Linked DNA regions of Acetivibrio cellulolyticus CD2. The main gene of each other region encodes a partner of the protein of the gene in region 2 in a complex. Links are inferred from orthologs where the notes say so. Each region holds a gene or a part of one and is shown on either strand. Other genes may lie near its edges.

Region 1 (6,233 bases), 500 kb from region 2 along the record:
TGCTACAAATCTGTCATATATTTTCTTATCCGTGTATCTTTTTAAAAAGAAGTATCGTGATATTATCCCTTCATTAAAAAATGTAAAGTTTGTTTATATGAAGGATTTGCTGAATGTTGGAGTTACCTTTTTGTTTGTTCAGTTATCGTCTTTGATTCTGATGTCAGCAGATAATATAGTTATTACACAGTTTTTAGGACCCCAATATGTTTCGGTATATCAGATTGTAAACAAACCTTTTTTGGTTGTATATATACTGTTTACTGGTGTGACGGCACCTTTATGGTCGGCGTTTACTCATCACTATGCCCAAAAAGATGTCGACTGGATATCTAATACAATTAAAAAAATGATACAGTTTTTAATTCCAATTGCTATTTTCCTTTTTGTTATTGCACTGGCATTGAAGCTTCTGATTTATTTATGGATTGGAAGAGAGTTGGACTATTCTTTAACCCATGTTATTTTTTATTGCATATATGTTATTCAATTAAGTTGGAATGTAATATTTACATCTTTTTGCAATGGAGTTGGGAAATTAAAATCTCAGCTTGTTTTAACAATAGTAGGTGCAGTAATGAACATACCACTTAGCTATGTTTTGACTAATTATTTTTCCTTAGGTCTTAGTGGTGTTATATTATCATTGATTATAAGCAATCTCTTGCTATCGATTGTTTTGCCGATAATTACGGTAAGAACTTTAAGTGCAATGAGGAAAGAAAATGAGAAAGGGGCTAATTTGGTTGAATAAATGGATCTACCATTTAAATCCGAAGAGTGGAGTCAGCAAGTATTCCTTATTGGTTATTGTGCAGCTTTTAATAGTGCATACTGCTATTTTAATGGGGGATATGCATGCAAAGCTGAAATATGCTAAATATGGGGCATTTATTTTAGTGATTTTCATGTCTTTTTTAGTAATATGTAAAGATGGTATAAAGTTAAAAGATATATTACATGCGGCTAAAGGGTATAAATATTATTTCTATATTATCCTCTTTTTAGGTGTGTACTCTATGATAATACAGGTGTTTTTTGAGAGAGCTTTACTTAAGAGAACATATATTGAGCTGTTATTTATGTGTTGTCCGTTGATATTTTGTGTTTGTCTTAAGATTTTGGAGAAGGAACAGTTCAATAAACTTATAGATTATATATTGGTTATTTATATACTTATGTTTATTATCCGTTTTGCTTCAAAGTTATCAATACCAGGTATCTTAAGTGTTAACTTCTTAAAATCCTATTCACCTTATGAATGTGAATATTCCCAAGTATTTGGTATGCTCGCTGTGTTCTTTTTGTTCGAGAAGAAATACTTTAAATTTGTTGTTAGTATTATTTTTGCAATCTTTGCTATGAAAAGGTTTGAAGTTCTTATGGCACTAATGAGCGTTTTTGGAGTTTGGTTATTCATGAGGCTCAAAATGACTTCTAAGAAAAAGAATGCTATTGTCATATTAGCGGTTTTGGGCAATATATTGGTAGTTGGGTTTTTATACTTCCTGGCTTATCGCTCTACGGCACATATGCTTGAAGGATTTTTTGTCAGAAATTTTGGCACTAGCATCAATGGTTTTACCTCAGGAAGAACTGATTTTTTAGCATCACTTCTAGATCGTGGGATTAATTTGAAAAGAGGGTTTGGATTTACTACGTATTTTTTAAGGACTGATAAGTACTATATAAAAAGTGCTTTCCCTGTCATACATGGTGATCAGCTCAAAATATTTTTGGAGATGGGTTTGTTTGGATTAATATCTTTTGTTACATTACTTTATGCAGGCGTAAAAAATACAAGGGGCTTATATTTTACACTTTACTTAAATGCTATTTTTACTTTTAACCACCTTCTTGATATCAGTGCCAGCATGTTCGTTTTCTATATGCTCATTGGATATGCTAATTTTTATTCCGATGAAAAGGTTGGTGTTAAAGAGCCTATAAAGAAAAGCTTATATCTGAGAAGTTTCAAGAAAAAGTATTTGGAAGCTCAATAAATACTGCAGATAATTTCACAGGATTTTACCATATTTAGAAATATATATTTGAATAATACAAATTCAATTTTCATATTTTAAATATAGTAGAAACTATGAATGGATGTGATAAAATGGATAAGTATAAAAAGTATTTATTGACGGAACTTAGTGAAAGGGATAGGAAGATCCTGGATAAGTATACAAAGTTCTATTCGAATTTTATAGAAAGCAATACTGCGAAGACTGAAATACATGAAGATGAGAGATTTAAAGGTAATAGATAGCTTATTGGATAAAAGTTCATCCAAGTATTTAAATAAAATGTCTTGCAGTATGTCCGATTATTGAGTATAATATCTTAAGTACGCAGAAACGCGTATTTTATTCCGCCTCTTTGAAGCGAAGTGAAAGAGGCAAAAAACGTAGGGACTCGATGTTCCGGAGTTTTTATTTATAGTTAATCTTTGGTCGTGCTAGATGGGGAGGTAGCGGTGCCCTGTACCTGCAATCCGCTATAGCAGGATTGAATTCCTGTCTCAGGCTTGTTTTTGTATGGTCTGCCCTATGTAAGTGGTAATGAAAACCGGGTCCTGCGCAATGAAACCCCGTGAACCCCGTCAGGTTCGGAAGGAAGCAGCGGTAAGCGAGCACTTTCATGTGCCGTGGGAATGCCTGGTTAGAGCTAACTACATAGGTAACGCTTGTAGAAACCTGTCAAAGATGGGTGCACGGCCAATTAAATTTATAAAAAACTAAACATTTTAATAAATATAGATGAAAAGCATTTTAAATTTAGTTTTAGAGTTTTTCATCTACAGTGCACAGCTATTTAAAAATCCTTTAAATAGCTTATTTATTTATATAATATATTTATGTAGAATATGCCGGAAGTTAGGGGGAAGAAGCTTGTCTTACTTAGCGCTTTACAGGAAATGGCGTCCAATGGTTTTTGAAGACGTTGTTGAACAGGAGCATGTTGTAAAGACTCTTAAAAATAGTATTTCTGTAGGAAGAATAGCTCATGCGTATCTTTTTTGCGGGACAAGGGGTACCGGTAAGACTACTATGGCAAAAATATTTTCCAGAGCTATTAATTGTGAGAACTCTACTAATGGTGATCCGTGCAATGAATGTGAGATATGCAAGGGAATATTAAATGGCAGTTTACTTGATGTAATTGAGATAGATGCGGCTTCAAACAATAGTGTTGATAATGTCAGGGAAATAAGGGATGAGGTAGTATATGCCCCATCAAAAGCCCGGTACAAGGTATATATAATCGATGAAGTTCATATGCTTTCCTCAGGCGCGTTCAATGCCCTGTTAAAGACTTTGGAAGAGCCACCTGGACATGTTGTATTCATACTTGCTACGACCGAGCCTCACAAGCTACCTGCAACAATACTTTCGAGGTGTCAGAGGTTTGATTTCAGGAGAATTCCTGTTGAAAGTATTGTAAAAAGAATTGAACATATTGCAAAATCAAGTGAAGTAAGCATTGAAAATGAAGGGTTAAAGCTTATAGCCAGGATGTCTGATGGAGCATTAAGAGATGCTATCAGTATTCTTGACCAGTGTATTTCACTTGGTAACAAGCACTTGACTTATGATGATGTGCTGTCAGTTGTGGGAATAGTAAACAACACATTTATTGCAGATATGGTTGATGCTATTAATTCTAAAGAAGTGGAAAAGGTATTATATCTTATAAATGTACTGGTTATGGATGGAAAAAACATTACACAGTTTGTATCAGACCTTGTTCTCTATTACAGGAATTTATTGATTTGCAGTACCAGCAGAAATCCGGAAGAAATAATTGAAGCTTCCAAAGAGATGATACAAAGGATGAAAGCGCAGAGCCAAGGCCTGTCAAACATTGAGATAACATCCGCTATTAAGGAGCTTTCAACTCTCGAAGCCACCATGAAGTGGTCAACCCATGCCAGAGTTTTGTTGGAAGTAGCTCTTATAAAGCTTTGTGAGAATAGTGTTAATTCAGGTGATGCCAGTATGCATGAAAGAATTGATTTCCTTGAAAAGAAAATTAACGATATGCTGGCAAATGGAGTCAAGGTAAGTTCTGGTGAATCAAGAAGCTATGATGTTGATGGCAAAAAAAACGATAGACCCAATGAACCAAATACAGGGAATAAAAGCTCTAATATGGCTGCCAGCGATAGTAAAATTGATCTTAAAAACCTGGCAGGCAACTTAAAAGGGTTGGATATATGGGCAGATGTATTAAATGATTTAAAACAAAATGGTAGAATGGCGCTGTTTTCTTATCTCCTTGATACTAAGGCTATTGAGATAGACAGCAGAATTGTGGGGATTGTGTTTCCACCTGAAAGAAGCCATTTTAAAATCAATGTATCAAAGAGTGAAAATGCGGAAATCTTAGAGAATTATACAAGTAAGAGATTGGGAAGAGAGATAAGAGTTAAATGCATTGATAGTGGAGATATTATTGAGAATAAAGAAGGAAGCAGTAATGAAAATGATGAACTTGTTGAGAAAGCACATGCTATTGCACAGAAATTAAACACACCATTGAATATAATTGATGAATAAAAAGGTTGAGATGTAAAAGCGGATAAATCTGATTTGCTGCTAATTGCCTAAAAATAAGCAGGGTGCAAACGTTAACTTTATGAGTAGCTTTATGAAAATATAAAAAGTGTATAAAATATGACTAATATTTAAAAAGAACTGGTATTTTGACCGTATATTAATGTATAATGTTTATTGTGTCTTGATTTTATTCTTAATAAATAAGAAATAGGTTAAGATGTGTAAAATTAATAGTATCTTATTAAATTAGTATAAAACAGGAGGTAGGTTATAAATGGCAAAAGGTGGTTTTCCAGGCTTCGGAGGAGGAAATATGAATAATCTCGTGAAGCAGGCACAAAAGATGCAGAAGGATATGGAAAAGCTTCAGGAAGAATTGAAGGATAGGACTATTGAAACATCTGCAGGTGGTGGAGCAATTACCGTTGTTGCAACAGGTAAGAAGGAAATAAAGGAAATTGTTATTAAACCTGAAGTTGTTGATCCTAATGATGTTGAAATGCTTCAGGATTTGATTGTGGCAGCCGTAAATGAAGCTATTAGAAAAGCTGATGATATGGTTAATTCAGAAATGAACAAGATAACAGGCGGATTAGGTGGTATACCCGGACTGTTCTAATATAAGGATGGATTATAATGAGTGTTTATGCGGCACCTGTTGCAAGACTTATTGAAGAGTTTGAAAAGTTACCTGGAATTGGGCATAAAACGGCCCAAAGATTGGCTTTTCATGTACTCAATATGCCTATTGAAAAGGTTGAAAGGCTTGCAAGTTCTATCAGTGATGCGAAGCTAAAGACTAAATACTGCAGTGTTTGCGGCAATTTGACGGATAGTGAAATATGTTCACTGTGCAGTTCAAACACCAGAGATGAATCTGTTATATGTGTTGTTGAAGATGCCAGAGATGTTGCTGCTATGGAGAGAATCAAGGAGTTCAAAGGTTTGTATCATGTCCTGCATGGTGCCATATCACCTATGGAGGGGATTGGACCTGAGGATATTAAGATTAAGGAGCTTTTACTCAGGATTCAGGATAAGGACATCAAAGAGGTTATTATTGCTACAAATCCCAATATTGAGGGTGAAGCTACAGCAATGTATATCTCAAAGCTGCTAAAGCCTATAGGCATTAAGGCCACAAGGATTGCGCACGGCATACCTGTAGGCGGAGATTTGGAATACGCTGATGAAGTTACATTGGCTAAGGCTTTGGAAGGCAGAAGAGAGATATAAATTTAGTACACAACTGCAGCCCGCAAATAAATCATATTACAAGTAAATAAAGTTTAATCAAGAGCCACTTCAAGGTTGCGTAAGAAGCCACCTTGAAGTGGCTCTTTTTGTTCATAAAGGAATTTACAAATCCTGTTTTGATGGCAAAACTATGGATATTAAAATGGCATCCTTATACTATTCTTCTCAATATGAAATTATGACAAAATGCTATAAAGTTATTACAAAATGCGATAAAGATATGACAAAATGCTGCATAGTGATGACATATTGCTGTATTGAAATAGTATATAATTTAATCTGATTGAAGTGGAGCAAATTATTATTGATAAGGGGAGGGCATCTTAAAAAATCTGAATTGTTTTAGTAACAACATTTTAAAAACAGGGGGTATGTATATGAAAAGAGTGATTTCAATCTTATTAACAATTTCAATGC
Region 2 (6,388 bases):
GGATATGGCGTATATAACGGAAATGATGCTGTATGCATCAGCACGTGCTCAGTTGGTTAATGAGCTTATAAAACCATCGCTTTCAGAGGGAAAAGTTGTAATTTGCGATAGGTTTATAGACTCAAGTTATGTATATCAGGGGTTTGGCCGAAATATAGATATTGAATTGATCGAAAGAGTAAACAGGATCGCATTAGATGGCATTATGCCTGATGTAACTCTATTTTTTGACATTGATCCGGAGGTTGCCCTGGAGAGGAGAATTCAATCTACGGGTGCCGACAGAATAGAGCGGGAAGCAATGGATTTTCATAGAAAAGTATATAATGGTTATAAAAAATTGGCATCAATGTACCCTGATAGAATAAAGGCTATTGAAAGCAACAGAAATATTGAAGAGATATTCTCGGATGTTAAAGCGTATTTGGACAAATTTTCTTAAGGCTTGCCAAAACTCGAATAAAACGGAGTGGTGCTTATGAAGATAAGTGAAGGTTTGAACAGTTCAACCAATATAGCTGAGGTGTCGGGCAGTGAACAGAAGAAAGTTTCAGATACCAATGGCAGCGCTTTTGGAAGCCAACTCAAACGGGTTGAAGAGCACAACGTTGAAGAGCGGATTAAACAGCTGATAAACCAGATTTCGGACCAGGGAGAAAAGCTTGGGAAAAAGGTAGATGTAAGGGAACTTAAGATATATAAAAAGCTTATATCCGAATTTCTTGATGAGACCTTGAATAATTCACATAAGTTCTCCAAGGAAAGCTTCATTGACCGGAGAGGAAGACATAGGGTATATGCGACTGTAAAAAAAATTAACTCTGAACTTGAAGAACTTACAAAAGATGTTTTAAGCAAAGAAAAGGATAACATTAAAATTTTACAGAGGATAGAGGACATACGAGGGTTGGTTCTGGATATTTCTCTGTAAGATTTCGAAAATATGGGGTGCAACGTGAATTTCAGCGATATTATCGGACAAAATGAAGTTGTAAGCAGCTTGAAAGCAGTCTTAAGGGATGATTCCGCGAGACATGCCTATATTTTTTCGGGACCTGAGGGTATCGGTAAAAGGATGGTGGCAAGAATTTTTGCATCCACCCTTCTTTGTAGTGGGCGCAATTCTGTAGAACGATGTGAAAATTGCCAGCCATGCCACCTTTTTAGTAGTGGTAACAATCCTGACTTCTATGTTGTTGAGGCTGAAGGGGCAAGCATTAGTGTTGATGATATCAGAAGGATGCAGCAGGATATATGCATCAGGCCGATGTATTCAGGTAAAAAGGTATATCTGATTGCTGAGGCAGACAAGATGACAGTTCAGGCACAGAATTGTATTCTTAAGACATTGGAAGAACCTCCGGGATATGCAGTAATAATTTTGACTACCTCAAATAGTAACAGTTTGCTGGAGACTATAAGATCACGCAGTATTATATACAACTTCAGGAAGAATACTGATGAAGAAGTAAAATCCTGTATTCTTAAAAAAGAATTAAAAGAGTTGGAGGGAATTGATTTTATTGTTTCCTACGCTGACGGTGTGCCGGGGAAAGCTCTTACCCTTATAGAGTCTGAGGATTTTCGCTTAAATAGGGATAAAGCCATTGAAGTGATACTGAAATTAAAAAACTCAGAACTTATATGTATTTTTGATATTTATGATTTTTTTGAGGAAAATAAAGATAATGTAGATTCAATATTGGATATAATGTTATTGTTTTATAGGGATTTATTAATTGCCAAAAAGTCTGGAAATGAAAATATATTGATTAATTCAGATAAAAAGGATATTATATTAAAGAATGTGGATGGATTTAAGATAGGTAAACTAATTGGAAATATAGCTGCGATCGAAGAAGCACGTAGAAATATAAAACAGAATGCCAATTATCAACTTGTTATAGAAGTTATGCTGATGAAACTTCAGGAGGAAAAGATATAATGGTAAAGGTGGTTGGGGTAAGGTTTAAAAGAGCCGGTAAGATTTATTATTTTGATCCGGGTGATTTGGAAATAAAGTTAAACGAAAATGCTATTGTAGAAACTGCAAGAGGTATAGAGTTTGGACTTGTTGTAGTTCCAAATACGGAGGTACCTGAGGACCAAATAGTTGCACCGCTTAAGAAAGTGATAAGAGTAGCGGATGAGGAAGACAAAAAGCACTATGAAGAGAATGCAAGAAGAGAAAAAGAAGCTTTTGATATATGTCTGCAAAAAATAAATGATCACAAGCTTGAAATGAAGTTAATAGATGTTGAATACACATTTGATAATAATAAGGTTTTGTTTTACTTTACAGCAGATGGAAGAGTTGATTTCAGGGAACTTGTAAAGGACCTTGCATCGGTTTTCAGGACAAGAATTGAGCTCCGTCAAATAGGTGTTAGGGATGAGTCCAAGATGATGGGCGGCCTTGGCGTATGCGGAAGAGTTCTGTGCTGCAACGCATTTTTGGGAGACTTCCAGCCGGTTTCTATTAAGATGGCTAAGGAACAAGGGTTATCATTAAATCCTACAAAAATATCAGGTGCATGCGGCAGACTTATGTGCTGTTTGAAATACGAGCAGGATGCCTATGAAGAAATAATAACAAGAGTTCCAAAAGAAGGAGCCATTGTTGAAACTCCTGATGGTCAAGGTGTTGTAATGGGAATAAGTCTTCTTAAGGAATTAGTAAAAGTAAAACTTGATAAAGGTAATGAGACTGATTTGAAGGTATATAATGCAAGTCAGGTGAAGATAATTAAAGATGCAGTTAGTCACGATGAAATAGAACCGGGAATAAGTATTGAAGAATTAAAGCAGCTTGAAGATTAGAAATTTTTCAAGTTTAAAGTTTGGTTAGTTATTACGCCAAAAACCTTGACTTCAAAAGAATGTATTTAAGCTTTTTTCGATGGGAAACTATAATTTTCTGGAATAAATGGGTTAGTTATGAAAATTGTAGGCCAATTTCGAAAAAAGTAGTTTCATTTATTGAAGATTGGTGATAAAATAAAAAGGCAGTTTTGGCGATTTTTAAGATAATAATTATTAGGAGGTGTACCTAAGATGGCATATTTTATAACTGAAGCATGTATCAGTTGTGGCGCGTGTGAACCAGAGTGCCCTGTTTCCTGTATTTCAGCAGGTGATAGCAGTTATGTAATTGATGAAAGTGCTTGCATAGAATGCGGAGCTTGTGCAAATGTTTGTCCTGTAGATGCTCCTAAGCAAAAATAATATTAGTAAATGGGGAGTCTAGTGGGGTTTGGCCTTAAACTGGCTCCTTTTTTGCTGCGCATATCAATGCACTTAGCATTATTGATTTTTTAATATCGTTTTGGGTGGCTGATTTTGTTTTGAATATTAAATTAATGGAAAATGAAAATATAGATGACCTGCAATATAAGGGTTTGAAGATTATACAGAAAGATAAAGCCTTTCGTTTTGGGCTTGATGCAGTGCTGCTTGCAAATTTCGCTGATGTAAAAAAAGGAAATTCCGTTATTGATTTAGGTACCGGTACTGGAATTATTTCCATACTTCTAGCTGGGAAGACCGAGGCAAAATCTATAGTTGGTCTTGAGATTCAGGAAGACATTGCAGAAATGGCAGATAGAAGTGTAAAGATGAATTGCCTTGAAGATCGTGTCAAGATAGTATGCGGTGATATAAAAGAAAGTGTTGGACGCTTTGGAGCATCAAGTTTTGATGTTGTTGTATCAAATCCTCCGTACATGAATCAGGGTGGAGGCCTTATAAATATTAGAGATACCAAGGCTATAGCCAGACATGAAATATTGTGTTCTTTGGAGGATGTTGTAAAGTCTGCTTCAAAGCTTTTAGTATCAGGCGGACAGTTCGCAATGGTTCATAGGCCTGACAGACTTGCAGATATAATCTGGTTTATGAGGAAATATACAATTGAGCCGAAGTACATAAGATTTGTACATCCAACTCCTTACAAAAAGCCAAACCTCATTTTGATTAAAGGCTCGAGGCAGGGACGTCCTCAATTGAAAATGATGGATCCGCTCTATGTCTATGATGGAAACGGAAATTACTCAAAAGAAATTAATGAAATATATTGTAGAGAGGTAACCGAAATTGAATAACAAAGGAATGCTGTACCTTGTTGCAACCCCTATAGGAAATCTTGAAGATATAACATTTAGGGCCATAAGAACTCTTAGGGAAGTTGACTTTATTGCAGCAGAGGATACGAGGCAAACTATCAAGCTTTTAAATCATTTTGAAATTAAAAAAAGTCTTGTAAGCTATTATGAGCATAACAAGAAGGAAAAAGGAAATTACCTTATAAACCAGCTCCTGGAAGGAAAAAATATTGCACTGGTATCAGATGCAGGTACTCCTGGAATATCAGATCCCGGTGAAGACCTTGTAAAGCTTTGTATTGAAAACGATATCAAAGTTACAATGATACCTGGACCAGTTGCCGCAGTTACAGGTTTGGTGATTTCGGGACTTCCTGCAGGTCGGTTTGCGTTCGAAGGTTTTTTGCCAATGAACAAAAGAGCGAGGAAAGAGAGACTTGCTTCACTTAAAAATGAGGTAAGAACTATAGTCTTTTATGAAGCTCCTCATAAGCTGATACATACATTAAAGGATTTGTATGATGCGTTTGGTAACAGGAAGATAGTTTTTGCCCGTGAACTTACCAAAAGGTTTGAGGAAATTATAAGGTGCGACCTGGAAAGTGCAATAGAAAAATACGACAATGAATCTCCGAAAGGAGAATTTGTTCTGATGGTCGAAGGTATTAGTGAAGAGGTTGTGTTTGAAAGCCGGAAAAAAGACTGGAATACTATGAGTCTTGAAGAACATATGAAATTATACATAAGCGAAGGACTTGATAAGAAGGATGCCATGAAGAAAGTTGCGGAGGATAGAGGAATAAGCAAACGAGAAGTATATAATGGACTATTGTAAAATACTATTTAGGAATGATCAAAATATAACTTTAGCTATTTCGGAGCTTTTAAAAAATTAAATCATGTTTTTTTCGACAAAAATGAACAAAATAAAAGGAGTTTGTTCGTAAACAAACCCCGTTTATTTAAGAAATTATTATTTCTTTAATTCTCTCATGCAGTCAGGGCAGATGTTTTTGCCTTTGTAAACAGCAACATCCTTTGCATTGCCACAGAAAATACAAGCTGGTTCATACTTCTTAAGAATTATAGTAGCGCCGTCTACATAAATCTCAAGAGCGTCCTTTTCAGCAATGTCTAAAGTCCTTCTTAACTCGATAGGCAGTACAACCCTTCCTAATTCATCAACTTTTCTTACAATACCAGTAGATTTCATCATTGAATCCTCCTTCAAATATTACAGTATTCGACAAACTTTGCATTTTTATAGTACCATAAATGCCAATAATAGTCAACACGTAATTTAAAAAATTTCAAAAAAATGCAGTAATAATTTGTGGTTAAATTGTAATTTAATACTACATGTTTTAACATAAAACTGATACAATAGGCTTACGAGAAGGAAGATAGCAATCTGTAATTAATTCGATATAGACACTGTAAATTACATAGTATTACATTAACTACCGTTTCAATCCCAAGAATTAACTGGCAAAGCTAAATATCTATGGGTAATCAAACTGATTCCAAAAAAGGATTTTGAATTTAGGTTAACTTAAAATAGCAACAAAATGTTGCTGGGACGAAAAACCATAATGGTAAAGTATCTAACAAAATAGTTTATATTTGTGATAATATGAAAAAACTATATTTGATTTAACGGTCAGTATTATAGAATATAAATATTCGGAGCCTCATATAAATTATTTAGGGTATGTACTAAACAATATGGGGTTTTTGTTTTGCTTAATTATATTTGGTTTGGAATGCTGGTTTTTGGTATTATTGTTGGAATTATAAATGGAAGAGTTGATGCAGTTACACAGGCTGTAGTAGATTCTTCAAAAAATGCCATAGACCTTAGTATAGGTTTGCTGGGGATAATGTGCCTTTGGACAGGGTTAATGGGAGTGGCTGAAAAGAGCGGAATGATTAGAATACTTTCAAGAACTGTACGGCCTGTTCTAAAATTCTTATTTCCTGGTATCCCCAAAGACCATCCTGCATCAGGCGCTGTAGTTATGAATCTTGTTGCAAATTTTTTAGGGCTTGGTAATGCGGCTACTCCTTTAGGGTTAAAAGCTATGGGTGACTTACAAAAGCTTAATAAAAATAAAGAAACTGCAACAAATGAAATGAGCATGTTTCTTGTCTTGAATACGGCGTGTATACAATTTATTCCGGCCACGGTTATAGCAGTTCGTTCAGCAGCAGGTTCAAACAATCCGGCCGAAATAATAGGTACTATATGGGTTGCTACTATTTGTGCATCTATTGCAGGCATAATCACA

What was found. Proteins that work in one complex are often made in the same cells at the same time.
Region 1: ACECE_RS0210095 (region 2) and dnaX share a complex: the UniProt entries of both Bacillus subtilis proteins name them as parts of the DNA clamp loading complex. The link is inferred for Acetivibrio cellulolyticus CD2 from one-to-one orthologs.

The regions. Positions count from the first base shown.
Region 1 is NZ_JH556653.1:1,320,038-1,326,270, reverse strand. Bases 2,309-5,225 are described here. They hold dnaX (DNA polymerase III subunit gamma/tau), read left to right. Parts: upstream 2,309-2,891; coding sequence 2,892-4,559; downstream 4,560-5,225. Other genes in these bases: recR (recombination mediator RecR), read left to right, coding at 5,196-5,225; ACECE_RS0207895 (YbaB/EbfC family nucleoid-associated protein), read left to right, coding at 4,834-5,178. Outside these bases: ACECE_RS0207915 (lipopolysaccharide biosynthesis protein), read left to right, coding at 1-754; ACECE_RS0207910 (hypothetical protein), read left to right, coding at 747-2,003; ACECE_RS31020 (hypothetical protein), read left to right, coding at 2,117-2,269; more of recR, read left to right, coding at 5,226-5,795; ACECE_RS31670 (carbohydrate-binding protein), read left to right, coding at 6,194-6,233. UniProt on the Bacillus subtilis protein: Part of the beta sliding clamp loading complex, which hydrolyzes ATP to load the beta clamp onto primed DNA to form the DNA replication pre-initiation complex.
Region 2 is NZ_JH556653.1:1,819,423-1,825,810, reverse strand. What follows is about bases 1-2,944. They hold ACECE_RS0210095 (DNA polymerase III subunit delta' C-terminal domain-containing protein), read left to right. Parts: upstream 1-943; coding sequence 944-1,945; downstream 1,946-2,944. Other genes in these bases: ACECE_RS0210090 (PSP1 domain-containing protein), read left to right, coding at 1,945-2,820; ACECE_RS0210100 (YaaR family protein), read left to right, coding at 479-931; tmk (dTMP kinase), read left to right, coding at 1-442. Outside these bases: ACECE_RS0210085 (4Fe-4S binding protein), read left to right, coding at 3,055-3,225; ACECE_RS0210080 (tRNA1(Val) (adenine(37)-N6)-methyltransferase), read left to right, coding at 3,360-4,100; rsmI (16S rRNA (cytidine(1402)-2'-O)-methyltransferase), read left to right, coding at 4,093-4,935; ACECE_RS0210070 (AbrB/MazE/SpoVT family DNA-binding domain-containing protein), read right to left, coding at 5,074-5,313; ACECE_RS0210065 (nucleoside recognition domain-containing protein), read left to right, coding at 5,840-6,388. UniProt on the Bacillus subtilis protein: DNA polymerase III is a complex, multichain enzyme responsible for most of the replicative synthesis in bacteria.